Arthrobacter crystallopoietes: one gene and its partners. The protein of the gene in region 1 interacts with the protein of each later gene in a pairwise test. Links are inferred from orthologs where the notes say so. Each region holds a gene or a part of one and is shown on either strand. Other genes may lie near its edges.

Region 1 (6,417 bases):
CGGCTGCAGCAGTTCGACCAGTTCGAGTCGTGCCTTGAGCAGAGCGGCGCCGGCCTGGGCCATGTGCTGATCCCAGACCTCAAGGGTGGACTCGTGCGTCGAGGTGAACCGGCCGCTGGCACGCGCCGATTTCAACAACGCGTTGCGCTGTTTCAAGACGCGCTCATAGTCGCTGCGGGTGGCGGCATGGTGCGGAACGAGGCTCGCCAGGAGTTCATCGACGAACCGACGCCGGTTGGATGGATCGCCTTTAACCAGCGATAAGTCTTCCGGTGCGAAAAGAACTGTCCGAAGGATACCCAAGACATCGCGTGCACGGACGGGGTTCGCGCGGTTGATCCGGACACGGTTGGCCTTGCCGGGGTTAATCTCCAGCTCCAAGGAGGTGGACTGGCCGCCGCGGACAATCCTGGCGCGGACAAGAGCCCGCTCTGCACCGAAGCGGATGAGCGGGCCATCCGTGCTGACACGGTGCGAGGACAGGGACGCGAGATAGCCGATCGCTTCGACAATATTGGTTTTACCGACGCCGTTTGAGCCCACAAATACAGTGGTTCCTGGCGTAAAGGGGATATCCAGCTGGGTATAGGTCCGGAAATCAGTCAGGGATAAATACTCTACAAACACCTAGCAGCGGCTACTTCTGGTTGTCATTGTGCTGTTCTGCGGCGTTTCGGGCGCCGGGGGCGCGGACGGCATGTCCGCCGAATTGGTTGCGCAGGGCCGAGACCATCTTCATGGCCGGGGCGTCGTCCTGCCGGGAAGCGAACCGGGCGAAGAGCGCGGCGGTAATGGCGGGCGCCGGGACGGCGTGGGCGATGGCTTCTTCCACAGTCCAGCGGCCTTCGCCCGAATCTTCGACGTAACCGGCGATCTTGCTCAGGCCGGGGTCTTCTTCGAGCGCCTTGACCATGAGATCCAGCAGCCACGATCGGACGACCGTGCCTTTTTGCCAGGCGCGGAATGTTCCATGGACATCCTTGATGATGTCCTTGGCTTCAAGCAGTTCGTACCCTTCGGCATAGGCCTGCATGAGTCCGTATTCGACGCCGTTGTGCACCATTTTTGCATAGTGGCCGGCACCAACATCGCCGACGTGAACAAAGCTTTCTTCCCGCGGCCCCTCGGGACGTAGCGCATCGAACAACGGCATAGCTGCTTGGACTCGATCCGGATCTCCACCGGCCATTAGTCCATAACCGTTGGCCAGCCCCCACACACCGCCGGAGACGCCGACGTCGACAAAACCAACGTTTTTCTCCGCCAGCAGAGCTTCATGGTTCTGGTCTTCCGTAAACTTGGAGTTTCCGCCGTCGATCACAAGGTCTCCGGCTTCAAGTTTTCCGGCCAGATCGGTGATAACCGAATCCGTGATTTCCCCGGCGGGGACCATCACCCAGATAATCCGCGGGGCCGGAACAGTCGCCACCAGCGCATCGACCGATTCAACGTCCGTCCGCTCGGGATTGCGGTCGTAGCCGGTGACCTTGATGTCCGCGTCACGCAGGCGTTGGCGCATGTTGAAGCCCATTTTCCCAAGTCCAATGAGGCCGATGTGCATAACGATCACTCTTTCCCGGTTGTGATTGAGACTAGTGGCGCGGGTCTGAACTGAGGTTCTTGCTGCTTTCGGCTTATTGGTTCGGCAAACGTACCGGCATCAGCAGGTAGCGGTAGTCTTCCTTGTCTTCGCCTTCTAGGTCATCCTGCGCTGACATAACCGCCGGCTTCGGCGGAGTCGTGAAGGAGAAGCGGACGTATTTGCTGCTGAAGGCATTGAGACCTTCAGACAGGTAGTGCGGATTGAAAGCGACGGTAATTTCATCCCCGGACAAGGCTGCTTCGATGGCTTCGGAGGCCTGGGCGTCTTCGCCTGTGCCGGCATCCAGCGAGAGCTGGCCGTCGGTGAAGGCAAGGCGGACGGGCGTGTTGCGCTCGGCCACCAGGGATACGCGGCGGACTGCCTCAACGAGCACGGAGGTCTCGACCGTTGCGTGGATGGGTGTGTTCTCGGGGAACAATGAACGGATCTTCGGGTAATCGCCGTCGACCAGCAGCGAGGTGGTACGGCGACCGCCGCTCTCGAAGCCGATCAGTTCGCTATTGTCCGATAGCGCAATGCTCAGATCACCGGAACCGCCAAGGGTCTTGGCAACTTCGTTCAACGTCTTTGCCTTGACCAATGCACTTGTAGAGATACCAGGGGTGGTCGGCCGCCAGGCCACCTCACGCAGTGCCAGACGGTACCGGTCGGTGGAAAGCAATGTGATGAGGTCGTCTTCGATCTCCATGCGGACGCCGGTCAGGATCGGCAGGGTGTCGTCCCGGCTCGCAGCGATGATCACCTGGCTAACTGCTTCCGCGAAAGCTTCTCCATCAACAACACCGCTGATATCCGGCAGGGCAGGCAGTTCGGGGTAGTCGCCGACCGGCATGGTTGCCAGGTTGAACCGGCTACTGCGGCAGGTCAGGGTCACCTTCGTGCCATCGGTGGAAACATCAACGGGGGCCGAGGGAAGGCTCCGGGAAATGTCCGCGAGGAGCCGGCCGGAAACCAGGATAGTGCCTTCTTCGCTCACGTCCGCCGGAATCTGGAGACGGGCGGATATCTCGTAATCGAAGCTGGCGATGCTGACCATGCCCGCTTCGGCTTTGATGAGCAGGCCTGACAGCACGGGAACAGGGGGCCTCGGCGACAGCGAGCGGGCTGTCCAGGTAACGGCCTCGGCCAGGACATCCCGATCAACTCTGAACTTCACTGAAGTGTGCCGCCTTTCACAACGTACATGCCGGGGAATGCCAGTGGTCACAGCTGTGCTGCTCTTCCCGGCAGAAAGAACCGGCGGCTGCTGTGGACCAATGACAACAATTCTCTGTGCAAGCTTAGCCGCCAGACAGGCATTCTCACACCGGAGGTTGATTTCGGTGGATCAGAGCATGAGGGATCGGAGAGCTTTGATCGGGAGGGTCAAATGTTATTTGGAAAAGCCTGAATAGATGGGATTCGTAGTGTTAATAACGTCTGTGGATACTGTGGATAACTGCTTCTGGCCGCGGCTGCTGGCGAAATCGTCCTGTTCACAAGATGTGTAGTTCCTCCGTCGGCGCCTGTGAGGTCGTGTGGACAAGAATCCTTGTGATTATTGGGATCCACAGGCGACCCCGTAGTTATCCCTTGATGAAGTGCGGTTCTCCACTTAATGATCCACAGCTTTATCCACACCTGTTAATTTCGGACCGATAGCGAGGTCTGAAAGAGACGCTTCAGAAACAGATCGAGGGTACGAAAGGTACCTGGGGAGTGGTCTTTACGGGTTCAGCTCTCGCGCTGCTGCTGCTTGATGAGGTTGGTTAGCTCGGTGACCTGGTTGTAGATCGCCCGACGCTCAGCCATCAGTTCCCGGATCTTTCGATCCGCATGGATGACCGTTGTATGATCTCGGCCACCCAGTTCCTGACCGATCTTCGGCAGTGACATGTCCGTCAGCTCCCGGCACAAGTACATGGCGATCTGCCGGGCGGTCACGAGCGTGCGGGTCCTCGACTTGCTGCACAACTCCTCGAGACTGAGTTTGAAGTAGGCCGCAGTCTGACCCAGGATCGTGGTCGACGTGATCTCTTGTGCCCCGTCGTCGGTAATCAGGTCCTTGAGGACGATTTCTGCCAGGCCCATGTCCACGGCCTGACGGTTCAAACTCGCGAAGGCAGTGACACGGATCAGAGCGCCTTCGAGTTCGCGGATGTTGGTGGAGATTTTGGATGCGATGTACTCAAGCACCTCATCCGGAACGGAAAGCCCCTCGCTGATGGCCTTCTTGCGCAGGATCGCGATGCGGGTTTCCAACTCCGGAGGCTGGATGTCGGTCAGCAGACCCCACTCGAAACGTGAGCGCATCCGTTCTTCAAACCCGGAAAGCTGCTTTGGCGGAAGATCTGAGGTGATGACCACCTGTTTGTTGTGGTTGTGCAGCGCGTTGAAAGTGTGGAAGAACTCTTCCTGCGTCGCATCCTTGTTGGCCAGGAACTGGATGTCATCGATGAGGAGAATATCCACGTTCCGGTACAACTGCTTGAAGCTTGCACCTTCATCGTCCCGAATGGAGTTGATGAAGTCGTTTGTGAACTCTTCGGAATTTACGTAGCGGACACGGATCCCGTTGTAGAGATGCCGGGCATAATGCCCGATCGCGTGGAGCAGGTGGGTTTTGCCTAGCCCTGAATCACCGTAGATGAAGAGCGGGTTGTAGGCCTTTGCCGGAGCTTCGGCCACGGCCACGGCAGCGGCGTGTGCAAACCGATTCGACGAGCCGATGACAAAGGTGTCGAAAATGTACTTCGGATTGAGCCGGCCGAACTCATGCGAGGTGCTCGGCGGAGTGGGCTGTGCGCGAATTTCGTCGCCCGTGGTGCTGGCCGGTGATGGGGCAACTTCCGGTTCGGGTTCCGGTTCCGCCTGCGTGACCATGTCGGTATCCACAGAGAATGCACAGAGGATCTCGTCCTGGAAGACATCGCGGAGGGCGTCCTGCAACGGCTCCTTGAGCTGCTGCGATTGGAAGACTTCCCTAGTGAGTTCATTGGGAACAGCTACCAACAGCGTGGTTCCAATCAAGCCCTTGGCCTGGGCGAGGACTACGAAACCTCGCTGCCGGGGACTGACTCTGTCGTCCCGTTCCAAGGTGCGAACCACCTTACGCCAGGAGCTTCCGACGTCGTTTATCTGGTCCGTATCCACCGAAAACCCCTCAAATAGCAGTAATGCAAATTCCTCCACTTCCCGTTTTACCGGATCCAGGACCTTCATCCACAGAGTTATACACAGACGTGGATAAAGTGCTCCTGCCAAGAGTAGATGATGATTCTGGTAGAAGATAGCTGGAAAGTGGCCTAGGTAAACTAATGCGGCCGGCGCCAGTGAACGAGGTCCGCCAGAGGTTGTCCACAGGTGTTTATCCACACCAGTGGATATCAACGGCAGAGTGCTGGTTTGACGGAACACCGTTCGAACCCCTACCGTTATGTAGTCCTTCGTGTCTGCTTTGTGCATACCCCCATGCCTTTTGTGAGGTTGCCAGAGCAGATGCCCAATAGAGCGTCCGCCTGTTACTTCCCCTTGTTGCAACGGGCTGAGGCGCATCTGTCGATCGTCTTGGAGTAACCACCGTGAGCAAGCGGACTTTTCAGCCGAATAACCGCCGTCGTGCCAAGAAGCACGGCTTCCGCCTTCGCATGCGTACCCGCGCCGGCCGTGCCATCTTGGCAGCGCGCCGCGGCAAGGGCCGTACCGAACTGTCGGCCTAACCAGCTGCCGTTTGTCGAATCCGGCTGCTTTGTCTTTCAGCAGCCGCGCAACGGGATAGGTAGCTTTCAGTAGCATGCTGCCCAGTAAAAACCGGATGCGCTTTTCGGCAGATTTCTCAACAACTGTACGTTCCGGCGCCCGCTCTGGGCGTCGGAACTTAGTGTTATACGCGGTTCCCACTGCCCTGGACCGGCCGAGCACTTTCGGCTTTATCGTGTCCAAGGCGGTGGGGAACGCTGTGACCCGTAATCTCGTTAAACGGAGACTGCGGGAGATCGCGGTGCACAGTCTCAGGGCTTATCCACAGGGGCTTTCTGTTGTCGTCAGGGCATTACCCGCGGCGGCGAACGCAGATTTCTGCGCTCTGAGCAATGACTACCGCAAGACATTTGCAGCAGCGACGTCAAAGTTCCGCGCGGCATTGCCCGCGGCTGAGCAGAGAGGACCCGCCGAATGAGCACAACAAGCCATTCGCCGGCGCAACCTCCTGCCCCTGCCTCTTCCTCCGCCGCGCGTTTTGTCTGGGCCTTGCCGCAGACTTCGCTGATCGGATTGCTAAAGGCATACCGCAAAGTCGTTTCTCCTGTATACGGGCAAGTGTGCCGGTTTTTCCCCTCTTGTTCGGCCTATGCGCTGGAAGCGGTGACGGTCCATGGAACCGTAAAGGGAACATGGCTTGCGGTGCGTCGGCTTTCGCGTTGCCACCCCTGGAACAGCGGCGGCGTGGATCACGTTCCGTTGTCCCCTTACTATGAGCGTCTGCTTCGGGAGAATCCCGCTGGAACGCCACGGATTATTGTGCTGAATCACCCGGAGATTCCGGCCGACGATGAAGGCCGTCCAAGCGGCCCGAGGAGCTAACGAGTAATGGACTTCCTGAACACCATACTTTTCCCTTTTATGTGGGTGGTCTCATGGATCATGCGGGCGTTCCACGACCTGTTCACCACCTTGGGAATGGATGCGGCGAACGGCTGGACCTGGACACTGTCCATCGTTGCTCTGGTACTCGTCATCCGGGCTGCTCTCATCCCGGTGTTCGTCAAGCAGATCAAGGCTCAGCGCGGAATGCAGGCGCTGCAGCCGGATCTTCGTAAGCTTCAGCAGAAGTACAA
Region 2 (6,447 bases), 240 kb from region 1 along the record:
TTAAGAGCCTAACCGGTACGAATCTACTGAATCCCAAGGTCGGGGTTTTCTACATCGCGATGATTCCGCAGTTCATTCCGGACGAAGCCGCTCCGCTCCTGATGGCCATAGCCTTGGCCGCGGTACACAACCTGCTGGGCCTGCTGTGGTTCACCGGCATAATCTTCGGCACGCATGTCGCCCGGAAATGGCTGCGGACACTGAAGGTGGCGAAGACGACGGACCGAATCACGGGCACTGTCATAATCGGATTCGGCACTGCCCTGTCCATGGAAACCCGGTAGCCCTCCAGGGTGCGTCCCCTCGGCGAGGGTGCGTCGGTTCTGCACCAAGGTGCGCCGGCACGCGTCGGGGCGGTATTTTGGAAGGGATCCATTTTCCCCAGTAGAGGACCCTTATGTCTCCGCGCGCCCTGTTCCGCTCTGTCGCCTTCGCCGAGGCGGTGACGTGGACGCTGCTGCTGATCGGCCTGTTCCTCAAGTACGTCACCGAAACCACTGAGGTAGGCGTCCGCATCGGCGGGGGCATCCACGGGTTCGTGTTCCTTTGCTACGCGGCGGTCACGTGCTTCATGTGGGTCAACCAGAAGTGGCCGGCCAAAACCGGCCTCCTCGCACTGGTTTCCGCCGTCATTCCCTATGCCACCATCCCGATGGAAAAGTCGCTGGACAAGAGGGGCCTGCTCAACGGTGGCTGGCGCCTGGCCGTTGGCGGCGAGGAGCCGCGCGGCTTGCTTGAGAAGCTCCAGGCGTGGGTGCTGCGCAAGCCCATCACGGCCATCGTCGTCGCACTCATTGCTGTGGCCGCGGTCTTCAGTTTCCTGCTGTTCCTCGGCCCGCCCGACACCTGGTTCGCGTAAGGTCCGTCCGCGGCTACCGGCCGGAGAGTTGTTCGACCAGCTTCAGCAGCGCAGTGTTGTCCAGTTTTCCGTCGCCCTGTGCCACCAGCGCCGCCATGAGCTGAGCCGCCGCCGTGCCCAAGGGGATAGTGACTCCCGCGTCCCGTGCGGCCGCGGTGAGAATGCGCAAGTCCTTGTTGTGCAGCTCCGCGCGGAAGCCGGGCTGAAAATTCCGTTCCACCATGCTGGGTGCGCGCCGCTCCAGCACCGCGCTGCCGGCGAGACCGCCGGAGAGGGCGTTGATGGCGATAGTCGGATCCACCGAGTTGGCCTCCAGGAAAACGATGGCCTCGGCCACGGCTTGGATGTTGACAGCACAGATCAGTTGATTGGCGGCCTTGACCGTCTGCCCTGCCCCGGCCGGACCGACATGGACGATCGTCTTGCCCATGGCCTCGAAGACGGGCCGGGCCGTTTCCACGTCGGAGGCTTCCCCACCGACCATGATGGACAGCGTGGCTTCGATGGCGCCGCGTTCGCCCCCGCTGATCGGCGCGTCGAGCACGCCGAAGCCCGCCGACTGTCCTGCCTCGGCGAGCTTGCGTGCCGTGGCCGGCTGGATGGTGCTCATGTCAATGAAAAGGGCACCTTCGCGGGCGTGGGCAAAAACGCCGTCGTCGCCCAGGGCCATCGCCTCGACGTCGGGCGAATCCGGCAGGCAGGTAATGATGACGTCGCGGTCCCGAACGGCTTCAGCCACGGTGGCAGCACCGGTGCCACCGGCTTCGACGAAGCGCTCCACCTTGGCCTGTGAGCGGTTGTACCCGGCCACATCGAACCCTGCCTTGACCAAATTTGCCGCCATCGGGCCGCCCATAATGCCCAAGCCGATGAAACCAATCTTCGTCATGAAAAACCTGCCTTCGTCGTGGAAATCGGACGCCACACACCTGCCGGCCACTGTAGTGGCCATCACTCGGGTCCCGGTAATCGATTGCGGACGGTGACCAGGTCGACGTCGAGCACTTGGCCCGCGTCCACCAGGACTGTCATGTAGGTGCAGACCGGCTGGCGCCGCCGGTCTGTCGGCGAGCCTGGATTGAGCAGCCGCAGACCGCCGGGCGACGTCGTGTCCCACGGAATGTGGCTGTGTCCGAAGACCAGCACATCTGTCTCGGGGAAGTTCGCATCGGCACGCTTTTCGCGCCCGACGGCGGCTCCGGTCTCGTGGATCATGGCGAAGCGGACGCCCTCGATTGCTACTCTGGCGACTTCCGGCAGCCGCGTCCGCAGCTCTTCGCCGTCGTTGTTCCCAAAGACTGCCACCAGCTGTCTGCTCCGCTGTTCAAATTCGTCCAGCAGCTCCGGGACCACCCAATCGCCAGCGTGGAAGACCACGTCGGCCTGCTCAACGGCGTCCCAGACCTCGGCGGGCAGCTGCCGCGCGCGCTTGGGAACATGGGTGTCCGCGACGAGCAGCAGCCTTCTGGCCACTAGACGCCCTGCGCCTTCCGCTCTGGTGCCGTTTCGGCAAGAAGTGTTTCCAACCGGTTGTCCGTGAGGTAGGTCATGCCTTCCAGGATGCCCGTCAGCTTGCGGCGCTCTGCGGCGGTGAAGCGGGTTTCATCCAGGATGTCACTGACCCACAGGCCGTCCATGGCGAGGCGGACGATGATACCGATGATGCCCGCGGGGTCCCGCGGGTCGAGGTCGCGGCTGTCCAGCCTGCGGTTCAAGTAGATCAGCGCCTCGGCCAGATTCGGCCGGGCCACGGCGGTGGCGAGCAGTGCTGCCTGGTTCCGGTCTGCGTTTGACCTGGCGTCTGCGAAAGCCCGGATGTAGGCCCGTTCTTCTGCACCTGCTGGGACGGGATCCCGTTCGGCCAGTCTGCCCAGCTGGTGGACCAGCTCGGTAATAATCTCTTCGACGTCCTGTTCGATTTCCTCGATGGGCGCCCCGGGCCTGAACATATCTCCTCCAGCTACTTGTCTGCGGGTTCTCCGCTTGCCTTCAAGTCTAGCCACGACACACTGCAACCCACTGCAACCCACCCATCGGCATGCGCCCGCTGTGGTGGAGGCGCTTGGTACTACTTAGCCGTGCTCGACGGCCATGTTCGAGAAGCGTGAATAGTGGCCTTGGAAGCCGACCACGATGGTCTTCGTCGGGCCGTTACGGTGCTTGGCCACAATCACGTCGGCTTCACCTGCGCGAGGTGACTCTTTGTCATAGATGTCCTCGCGGTGCAGGAGGATGACCATATCCGCATCCTGCTCGATCGAGCCCGATTCACGAAGGTCGGAGACCATGGGCTTCTTGTCCGTACGCTGTTCGGAACCACGGTTCAACTGCGAGAGCGCAATCACGGGAACCTCGAGTTCCTTAGCCAGCAGCTTGAGCGCACGCGAGAACTCGGAAACTTCCTGCTGGCGCGATTCCACGCGCTTGCCGGAGGACATCAGCTGCAGATAGTCCAGGACCACCAGTTTGAGGTCATGGCGCTGCTTAAGACGACGGCACTTGGCCCGGATTTCCATCAGCGACATGTTGGGGCTGTCGTCGATGAACAGCGGAGCATCGTTCATGCGGCCCATAGTGGTGGCGATCTTGCCCCACTGCTCGTCCTTGATGGTTCCCTTGCGCAGGTCCTGCAGGCCGATGGTTGCCTCGGCGGAGAGCAGACGCATGGCGATCTCGTTCCGACCCATTTCCAGGGAGAAGAAGACCGTCGTCATGTTGTTTTTGATGGCTGCGGACCGGGCAAAATCCAATGCGAACGTCGATTTGCCCACAGCCGGCCTGGCCGCGATAACGATCATCTGTCCGCCGTGCAGGCCCTGGGTCAGTTCGTCGAGTTCGTAGAAGCCGGTGGGAACACCCGTCATGCCTTCGCCGCGATGGCCGGCGGACTCGATCTCGTCGACCGTGCCTTCAATAATGTCCTTCAGCGCGACATAGTCTTCAGCCGTGCGGCGCTCGGCCACTGTGTAGATCTCGGCCTGCGCCTGGTTGACGATATCGTCGACTTCGCCATCCTGCGAGTATCCGAGCTGGACAATCTTGGTTCCGGCATCCACCAGCCGGCGGAGCACAGCACGTTCACGCACGATCTCCGCGTAGAAGCCGGCGTTGGCAGCAGTGGGGACGGACTGGATGAGGGTGTGCAGGTATGCGGGTCCGCCGATGCGCGAGATTTCGCCGCGCTTGGTCAGCAGGTCGGAGACGGTGACGGCGTCCGCAGGTTCGCCGCGGCCATAGAGGTCGATGATGGCCTCATAGATCGCTTCATGCGAGGGTCGGTAGAAGTCGACGCCGCGCAGCACCTCGACGCAGTCGGCGATGGCGTCCTTGGACAGCATCATGCCGCCGAGTACTGACTGTTCGGCTACCAGATCCTGAGGCGGGGTACGTGCGAAATCCGGTTCCCGGCCAGCCTGGGCGGAGTCGGCATGTACTAAAGTCACCGCTGCCTGCTTTCTCTACTAAAACGACAAACCGGGCAATCGCATCCCGCCTCGCCCGTTGAAACGGGTATATCAGCCGCCTCCGACGCTTTCCGCTGCTCCCGGTTGAGGGCACGAAAAACTAGAGACCGGATCGCGGTCTGTTGAGGGATACTCCGCAACGTTAGCCCTCTATCCACACAGAACCAAGCGAGTTATCCACCGGCTCTGTGGATTAATTGTGGATTAGGCGGCGTGTCTTGTGCACAGCCTGTGTGTACAACTGTGGATAACAAAGTTAACTTGCGAGTAACATGGCTCTGACCTGCGGAAACTTTTATTCCCCTCTGTGGATTAAAAGATTTTCTGTGGACCATTCATCCACACCGCTCGTGTTGACAGATGCCTCACATAGCCCTACAAGCTGCTTATTCACGTCGTTATCCACAACGTTTTCCACGCGCGGACCGCAACGGTGTGCCCACCCTGCGCCACTGACGTGCGTCGTTACCCATCCGGCCTGAAAACGGAAAATCCCGCCCCACTTTTAGTTGGCGGCAGTCTCGGGCGGAAGGCTGCTGCCCCTCTGGTTGTGCCCGTAGGATTGATCACATGGAGCTTTTCCTGATCCCTCTGCTGATTCTGGTTGTCGTCGTTGTGCTCGGCCTGCTCCTGTTGAAAACGGCCAAACGCAGAGCCGCACCCACCAACGACGGCGGCGCAACCGGCCGCCGGCCCAACCTGACTGCGGCGCCTGCTACCTCCAAGGAGCATTCCGAGCAGGCCAGCAGCCGGCTGAACCAGCAGCAGCACACGGCTGTCTACTCCGCTATCGCAAGGGGTGATGCGCTGCGGGCGATCAAGGACTACCGGGCTGCGACCGGAGCCGGACTGCGCGAAGCCGCTGCCGCCGTCGCAAATATGTCCGCACACCCCCAGCCCTACACTCCCCCGCCAGGGCCCAAGCCGAAGGATGGTCCCGACACCGCCCAGCCGGAGTCGGTCGGCCCTACCGAGAGGAGCACCGCTTCAAAACCGGATACTCCTCCTGAACCGCTCGCCACTCCGGAGTCAAGCGCCGCTGCCGACGCCTCGGCTGCCCGCGCAAGCGTCACTCCGGCCACGGGCTACCGTTACCGGGCCATCGTCTCCAAGGGCGATGAGATCAGGGAAATCGCGAGTACCCGGCTCAATGACGAGGTCTTTGCCAGGATCAGGGCGAGGGCGCTCGACGGCGACAAGGAAGCCGCGGTCCAACTGCTGATGGAACACTCGGACGCGTCCCAGCAGGAAGCATCCGGTTTTGTGGAACTCATCCACGACGAGCCCCCGGCCGGAGCCCCGGAAGGCCCCTGAGCCCTTCTCGCGGAAGTCACCCATCTGACAGACTGCCCCCATGGCTGAAAACAAGACTGCGCCCACCACTGAATCCGCCGACGACTTTGTGAATGCTGTGGAGCATCCCGTCCGGCGGGCGGACGCACAGGTGTTGCTGGACCTCTTCGAGGATCTGACGGGCCAGCCGCCAGTCATGTGGGGGCCGTCCATCATTGGCTTCGGCAGTTACCACTACCAATACGCCAGCGGTCGCGAAGGTGATGCTGCCGCCGTCGGTTTCTCCCCGCGCAAGGGCACCCTGGCGCTCTACGGACTGACCTATGCGCCCGGGTCAGCGCCGCTGCTGGAGGGGCTGGGCAAGCACAAGACCGGGGCGGCCTGCCTCTATGTCAACAAGTTGGCAGACGTGGACCTCGCGGTCCTCAGGGCGCTGATCAGCCTCGGCTACAAACACATGACGACTGCGGTCCACGAGTCGCTGCAGAGCCGGTACTAGCCGGAGCGCAGTCAGAGGCTAATGGCGCAGGCACTGGATAAGGAGCGGCGCGAGGCCTAAGCGGCGGCACAGGGGCTAACCGGCGAGCAGCCATACCCACAGCCACACCGGCGGCACGGCGCAGACAATCCCGAGGATCAGGCCGATTGCGGCCAGCCGGCGGGCATGGGTTCGCCGGGCGAGTGCGGAAACCGCCAAGGCCACGCCGCCCAGCGCGAACATGAGCACAGGCAATGCCACGAGCGGAGCCAGGATCAGTCCGGCTCCGCCGGTCGCGGCGGCGTAGATCAGGACCAGGACCAGCAGGAGCGCGGCGAGTCCCGACGAGACGA
Region 3 (6,480 bases), 170 kb from region 1 along the record:
CACGGGCCGATGCAATGGGCCGGGGAAGGAACAGTTATGCCCTGCAGGCCGCGATAGCCCAGTGCCACGCCCTTGCAGCGAGCGTCGATGACACAGATTGGCCGGCCATCGTGCTGCTGTACGAGGCGCTCGGCCGGATCGCGCCAAGTCCCGTGGTGGAACTCAACCGCGCCGTCGCCGTATCGATGGCTACCGGGCCGGCAACGGCGCTCGCCATTGTGGACCGGCTCAGCTCCGACGGCGCGCTGCGCGGATCGCACCTGCTGCCCAGCGTCCGCGGCGAACTGCTGGCCCGTCTCAGCCGGCGGGAGGAGGCCCGCGCGGAGTTTACCGTGGCCGCGGCTTTGGCCAGGAATGACCGTGAACGAGCGGTTCTGGAAGGCAAGGCCGCCGAGGTCTGACGGCCCGGAAGGCTCAGGAGGCGCGCGCCAGCTGCCGGATCTTGATCCAACGGGTGGCCAGGCGCCGGTAAGCGGCAGCGGCCCCGGTCATATCGCCCTCAGCGAGCGATTCGATGCCGGCCTGGACATCGGAGGGCGAATCGTCCGGGTAGACCATGTCCGCCACGCGGCCGTAGTCCAGTTCCAGCATGCCCGTCAGTGTGAACGTTTCCATCCACTCCGTGATTTCGGTGAGTTCGTCGAGCAGGTCAAGTCCCGGCGCCGCCACCGCGAGGCTGGCCGCGGCATACCGGGCGCGGTCGATGCACTGCATGAGCGGCGCGCTCAGCCGCACGGTTTCCACGCCGTGGCGGCCCTCGATCACTTCGGCGTGGTCGTCTTCGCGGAAGAGGACAAACCAGCCGAACGGGATGCCCCAGGTGGAACTTCTGGTGTGCAGCTTGGCCAGTGAATCCGCGAAGGTGTCCGGATCCAGCCGTTGCTGCTGGGCATCCCGCGCCGCTTCCGGCAGCAGCAAGCCCAGCAGCGGGTTGTGCAGGCTGTGCGAAATAGACTCCGCCGCCAACGTGCTGCGCACGGCCAGCTGGTTGGGGCAGTAGTACGGCGTGGTCAGGCCCTCCGGCGACGGGTAGTGCAGCACGCGCACCAGATCCTCGCTGTCGTGCGGGAACGGGTCGGAGACCGTCCGGGTGATGCGGCGCAGCGACTCCCCGCGGTCCAGCTCCTCGGTGATCCGGCGGTCCCGGCTGCGCTGTTCCATGATGAGCAGCTGCTCATCATCGGAGAAGGCATCCAGGGGCTCGAAGACCCGAAGGTAGGAAACGTACGGGAAGCTGGTCATCATTAGTCCAGTTCCACAATCACGGGCGCGTGGTCGGAGGCGCCCTTGCCCTTGCGTTCCTCGCGGTCGATGATCGCGTCGGTTACGCGCGAGGCCAGCGCCGGCGAGGCCAGCACGAAGTCGATCCGCATGCCTTCCTTCTTCGGGAAGCGCAGCTGGGTGTAGTCCCAGTACGTATAGGTGCCCGGACCCGGGTGGATCGGGCGGACGACGTCGATATAGCCGGCTTCCTCGAAGGCGCGGAAGGCGGCGCGCTCGGGTTCGCTGACGTGGGTCAGTTCTTCGCGCTGGAACTTTTCGATGTCCCACACGTCCTCGTCCCGCGGGGCGATGTTCCAGTCCCCGGTCAGGGCGATCTGTGCCTGCGGGTCAGCCTGCAGCCAGTCCGCGGCGTGTTTCTTGAGCACGTCGAGCCATTGCAGTTTGTATGCCATGTGCGGGTCATTGCGCGCCCGGCCGTTCGGTACATAAAGGCTCCAGATCCGGACCCCAGCGCAGGTGGCCGCGATGGCACGGGCTTCGGCATGGACGGCATCATCGGTCTTGCCGAAGTGCGGCTGGTCCATAAAGGTGCGCTCCACGTCATCGAGCCCCACCCGGGAGGCGATGGCGACGCCGTTCCACTGGTTCAGCCCGAAGTGGGCCACCTCGTAGCCGTTATTTTCGAACAGCTCCCACGGAAAGTTCTCATCGGTGGCTTTGGTTTCCTGGATGGCCACCACATCCACGTCGGAGCGCAGCAACCATGCCTCGATACGGTCGGCGCGGGCACGGATCGAGTTAACATTCCACGTAGCAATCTTCACGCTGACTACGTTACCGAACTGGCAGCCGGGTTGTTCATCGGGTGCCGGGACCGACGGGGTCGAAAAAATCGACCGGCAGGGTGCGGTAGCCGGCCAGCTCGGAGTTTAGTTCCGCCACCAGTCGTCCGCGATGGTCACCGGAACCGTGCGTTTGTGCCGGGTGATCAGATACCGGTGCTCGATCGCCTCGGCGACTTCTTCCGGCACATCGCGGCCCTCGAGGTAGTCGTCAATGTGGTCGTAGGAGAGGCCGAGTTCGTCCTCATCCGTGCGGCCGGGCTGGTCATCAAGCAGGTCCGCCGTCGGTGCCTTCTTGTACAGCCGTTCCTCGGCGCCGAGGTGTTCAAGGAGCTGGCGGTTCTGGCGCTTGTTCAGTCCGAACAGCGGCAGGATATCCGCGCCGCCGTCACCGAATTTGGTGAAAAAGCCGGTGACTGATTCGGCGCCATGGTCGGTGCCGATGACCAGGTAGTTGTGCTGGCCGGCCAGGGCGTACTGGGCGATCATCCGGGTCCGGGCCTTGATGTTGCCCTTGTTGAAGTCGGTGATCTTTTCACCGGTGGTGGTGGTGAATTCGGTTTCGAAACCGTCCACCGCCGCAGCCACGTTGAAGGTCCACGACGTCTTCGGGTCGATGAACTTCAGCGCCGCCAGGGCGTCTTCCTCGTCATGCTGCACTTTGTAGGGCAGGCGGACCGCTACGAAGTTGGCCTCCACGCCTTCGGCTTCGAGCTCGTCGACGGCCAGCTGGGCCAGCTTTCCGGCCACGGTGGAGTCCAGCCCGCCGCTGATGCCCAGGATAAAGCCCTTGGTGCGGCTGGCCTTCAGATAGTCCTTCAGGAAGGTGACCCGCCGACGGGCTTCTTCCTCGGGATCAATGGAGGGCCGCACGCCCATTTCTGCAATGATTTTCGCCTGGAGTTCACGCATGGAAGCCAGCCTACCTGCACTCTGTTTCCGGCGTGTTGCCCGCGCCGACATTGAACCGGTGCACGCTACTGTTTGAAGGCGGAGTCGAAGGAAGCCTCGGGCCGGGTGAAGTCGAACTGCTTCAGGAACGCCAGCGCTTCCGGCGCGCCGCGCAGCCGGTCCATCCCGGCGTCCTCCCATTCCACGCTGATCGGCCCGTCGTAGCCGATGGCGTTCAGCGCCCGGAAGCTCGCTTCCCACGGGACATCGCCGCGCCCAGCCGAGACGAAGTCCCAGCCGCGGCGCGGATCGCCCCAGGGCAGGTGCGAGCCCAGCCGGGTGTTGCGGCCGGTGATCCGCAGCTTCGTGTCCTTGCAGTCCACATGGTAGATCCGGTCCTTGAAGTCCCAGATCAGCGACACCGGGTCGATGTCCTGCCACATCATGTGGCTGGGGTCCCAGTTGATCCCGAAGGCCTCCCGGTGGCCGATCGCCTCCAAGGCGCGCACCGTGGACCAGTAGTCGTACGCGATTTCGGACGGGTGGATCTCGTGCGCGAACCTGACCCCGCACTCGTCGAACACATCCAGAATCGGATTCCAGCGGTCCGCGAAGTCCCGGTAACCGGCGTCGATCACCTCGGCGGACACCGGCGGGAACATCGCCACGTACTGCCAGATGGACGAGCCGGTGAACCCCACCACGGTCTTGACCCCGAGCCGCTGTGCCAGCCGTGCGGTGAGCTTCATTTCCTCCGCGGCGCGCTCGCGGACGCCCTGCGGATCGCCGTCACCCCACACCCGCGGGCCAACGATGTCCCGGTGCCGGAAGTCGATCGGGTCATCGCACACCGCCTGCCCCTTCAGATGGTTGGAGATGGCCCAGACCTTTAGCCCGTTGCGCGCCAGGATGTCCAGCCGGTCCTGGATGTAGGCGTCATCGTCCCAGCGCCACGCGTCCAGATGGTCCCCGGACACCGCGATCTCCAGGCCGTCGTATCCCCAACCGGCGGCCAGTTCGGCCACCTTTTCGAAGGGCAGGTCCGCCCACTGGCCGGTGAAGAGCGTGTAGTTGCGTGCCATGGCTGCTCGCTTTCTGTCTGGACTCAAGGATCACATAACGACGGCGGTGCTCGCCTGGGCGGCGCTGCGTTCCATCGCGTCGAGCACCCGCTGCACGGCCAGGCCGTCCTCGAAGGATGCCGCGGGCGGGGTGCCGGTCCGGATGGCGGTCAGGAAGTCCGCCGCCTGCGAAGTGAAGGCGTGGTCCCAGCCGAGGGTGTGTCCGGGCGGCCACCAGGCCTCCAGATAGGGGTGCTCCGCGTCGGTGACCAGAATCCGTGCTGAACCCTGCAGCGCTGCCGGCGCCCCGGCGTCGTAATAATGCAGTTCGTTCAGGTTCTCGAGGTCGAAGCGCAGGTGCCCGCCCGAGCCGTAGACCTCGATCTGCAGCGCGTTGCGCCGACCAGTGGCGAACCTGCTGACCTCCACGCTCGCCACCGCGCCGGAGGGCATCCGCAGCGTGGCCCAGGCGGCGTCGTCAACCGTCACCGGCTCGGGACCGGCGGGGCCGGTGCGCTGCGGAACAAACGTGTTGATGGTGGCGGAGACGCTGGCCACGTGCTCGCCGAGCAGGAACTGGACCTGGTCCACCGCATGCGAGGCGAGATCCCCGATGGCGCCGGAACCGGCCGTTTCCTTCCGCAGCCGCCAGGTCATGGGCGCGGCCTCGTCCGCGAGCCAGTCCTGCAGGTAGGATAAGCGCACCTGCCGGACCTGCCCCAGCTTTCCGTCCGCGATCAGCTGCCGCGCCAGCACCAGGGCCGGAATCCGCCGGTAGGTGAAGCCGGTCATCGCGATGACGCCCCGGGTGGATGCCTCCCGGGCGGCGGCGGCCATTTTTTCGGCCTCGGCCACGGAGTTGGCCAGCGGCTTTTCCACCAGCACATGCTTGCCCGCTTCCAACGCGGCGATGGCCTGCTCCGCGTGCAGATGACCCGGCGTGCAGATGTCCACAATCTGCACGTCGTCCCGCGCCAGCACCGCGCGCCAGTCGGTGGCCGTTTCCGCCCAGCCGTAGCGTTGCGCGGCGGCACTCAGCTGGTCCTGGTCCCGCCCCACCAGCACCTGCCGGGCCACCGGGGGAGTGTCGTAGAACGCGCCCACATTGCGCCAGGCGTTGGAGTGCGCCTTGCCCATGAACGAATACCCCAGTACGGCTACCCCCAACGGAGCCGCAGGGGTGGCCGCGGCAGGGGAGCGCGCCGGAGCGGGATCCGGAACGGTTGTGGTCATCTTTTTCCTCTTCTCACGTGCGCGTCACAGCCCGCGCAGAAAGGCCAGTCCATCCGCGGCCAGCCGGTCTTGGCTGGGCGCCAGCGGCCGCCAGATGGACGCGGCGGTGGCGATGGCGGCGTTGTCCGCGGTAAAACTCTCGATGTTCAGCGGGCCGGTGTAGCCGACGTCGTCCAGCGCTTTCACCAGTTCCGGCCAGTTGGTCTGGTCCCCGCCCGGCGCCCCGCGGTCATTGCCGCAGACCTGCAGGTGCACCAGGTGCCGGCCGGCCGCGCGGATGGCTGCGGCGTTGGAGCGTTCCTCAATGTTCAGGTGGTAGCTGTCCAGCGCCAGCCCCACGCCGTGGCCCAGCAGCGGCTCCAGCGCGACGAGCGCCTGCTCCACGGTATTGACCAGCGAGGTCTCGTACCGGTTCAGCGGTTCAATCCCAAGAACGACGCCGGCCTCCGCCGCCTGGGCGGCGAGCGGCGCCAGATTGCGGCGCAGTTCGCGGTACGCCTCAGCCCGTCCGGCCTCGCTCAGCCGCCAAACTCTCCCCGTGGCCGAGTAGAACGGTCCGCACACAGCCGGCGCACCGACGTCGTGCGCCATCCTGATGCAGGCGGCGAGGTAGTCCTGGGTGGCGGAAACGGTTGCGGCGTCGGCCGCGACAAGATCCCGTCCCGGCGCCATCGCCCCCACGATGAAGGGCTTGAGTCCCGTCGCCGCCAGTGCCTCGCGGGTGGTTGCCGCGGTGAAGTCGCCCGCGTTTTCCAGCGGCAGTTCCACCGCGTCGAAGCCCAGCGCAGCGATCTTCTCCAGCAAAGGAGGCAGGTTGGCGTCGGTCAGCGGGGAGTCCCACACCCATGTGTTCACTCCGATGAGCCGGGTAGCCATGTCCTGCCTCCTTTGCTGTTCTGGATGGTGCTGGTTTTGTGCCTGTCCGGGAACGGTCAGGGCATCTGGCGTTCCTGCCAGACCTCCGGGTAACCGGGCAGGTCCTCGCCGCCGAACTTGGCGTAGTGGCCGTCCGGCATGCCCTCGTTGAGCTCCAGCCACCGGTCGAGTTCATCCGCGGGGATGGGCTCCTGCGGCAGCACCCATTCGGCCGGGACTTCCTCGCCCTTGAAGATCTTCTCCAACGCCAGCAGCGGGGTGCGCCACTGGAAGTTGGAGTAGACCGGCGCCAGCGCGTCGATGCCCGTTTCCTTCCACTTGCGCAGGAAGCTCATCTCGTCCTCGCCGGTCAT

The links.
Region 2: the proteins of dnaA (region 1) and dnaB interact in binary tests that used the Escherichia coli proteins (3 or more experiments, as listed by UniProt). The link is inferred for Arthrobacter crystallopoietes from one-to-one orthologs.
Region 3: the proteins of dnaA (region 1) and nadE interact in binary tests that used the Escherichia coli proteins (3 or more experiments, as listed by UniProt). The link is inferred for Arthrobacter crystallopoietes from one-to-one orthologs.

Annotation. Positions count from the first base shown.
Region 1 is NZ_CP072014.1:920,210-926,626, reverse strand. Bases 2,527-5,348 are described here. They hold dnaA (chromosomal replication initiator protein DnaA), read right to left. Parts: upstream 4,736-5,348; coding sequence 3,317-4,735; downstream 2,527-3,316. Other genes in these bases: rpmH (50S ribosomal protein L34), read left to right, coding at 5,164-5,301; dnaN (DNA polymerase III subunit beta), read right to left, coding at 2,527-2,759. Also shown: DNA replication/repair protein RecF, read right to left, coding at 1-627; gnd (phosphogluconate dehydrogenase (NAD(+)-dependent, decarboxylating)), read right to left, coding at 638-1,570; more of dnaN, read right to left, coding at 1,635-2,526; rnpA (ribonuclease P protein component), read left to right, coding at 5,376-5,759; membrane protein insertion efficiency factor YidD, read left to right, coding at 5,756-6,163; membrane protein insertase YidC, read left to right, coding at 6,170-6,417. UniProt on the Escherichia coli protein: Plays an essential in the initiation and regulation of chromosomal replication. Binds in an ATP-dependent fashion to the origin of replication (oriC) to initiate formation of the DNA replication initiation complex once per cell cycle.
Region 2 is NZ_CP072014.1:677,778-684,224, forward strand. The notes cover bases 2,118-4,969. They hold dnaB (replicative DNA helicase), read right to left. Parts: upstream 4,303-4,969; coding sequence 2,932-4,302; downstream 2,118-2,931. Other genes in these bases: J5251_RS03265 (metallophosphoesterase family protein), read right to left, coding at 2,118-2,332; J5251_RS03270 (TetR family transcriptional regulator), read right to left, coding at 2,332-2,808; J5251_RS03280 (hypothetical protein), read left to right, coding at 4,894-4,969. In the rest of the region: J5251_RS03245 (DUF2795 domain-containing protein), read left to right, coding at 1-4; J5251_RS03250 (LysE family translocator), read left to right, coding at 27-284; J5251_RS03255 (DUF3817 domain-containing protein), read left to right, coding at 398-859; J5251_RS03260 (2-hydroxy-3-oxopropionate reductase), read right to left, coding at 873-1,748; more of J5251_RS03265, read right to left, coding at 1,811-2,117; more of J5251_RS03280, read left to right, coding at 4,970-5,637; J5251_RS03285 (DUF1801 domain-containing protein), read left to right, coding at 5,678-6,115; J5251_RS03290 (hypothetical protein), read right to left, coding at 6,191-6,447. UniProt on the Escherichia coli protein: The main replicative DNA helicase, it participates in initiation and elongation during chromosome replication. Travels ahead of the DNA replisome, separating dsDNA into templates for DNA synthesis.
Region 3 is NZ_CP072014.1:1,089,266-1,095,745, forward strand. Bases 1,067-3,951 are described here. They hold nadE (ammonia-dependent NAD(+) synthetase), read right to left. Parts: upstream 2,979-3,951; coding sequence 2,154-2,978; downstream 1,067-2,153. Other genes in these bases: J5251_RS05105 (hypothetical protein), read right to left, coding at 1,067-1,242; J5251_RS05110 (exodeoxyribonuclease III), read right to left, coding at 1,245-2,048; J5251_RS05120 (sugar phosphate isomerase/epimerase family protein), read right to left, coding at 3,044-3,951. Also shown: J5251_RS05100 (RNA polymerase sigma factor), read left to right, coding at 1-401; more of J5251_RS05105, read right to left, coding at 415-1,066; more of J5251_RS05120, read right to left, coding at 3,952-4,039; J5251_RS05125 (Gfo/Idh/MocA family protein), read right to left, coding at 4,070-5,251; J5251_RS05130 (sugar phosphate isomerase/epimerase family protein), read right to left, coding at 5,276-6,127; J5251_RS05135 (substrate-binding domain-containing protein), read right to left, coding at 6,184-6,480. UniProt on the Escherichia coli protein: Catalyzes the ATP-dependent amidation of deamido-NAD to form NAD. Uses ammonia as a nitrogen source.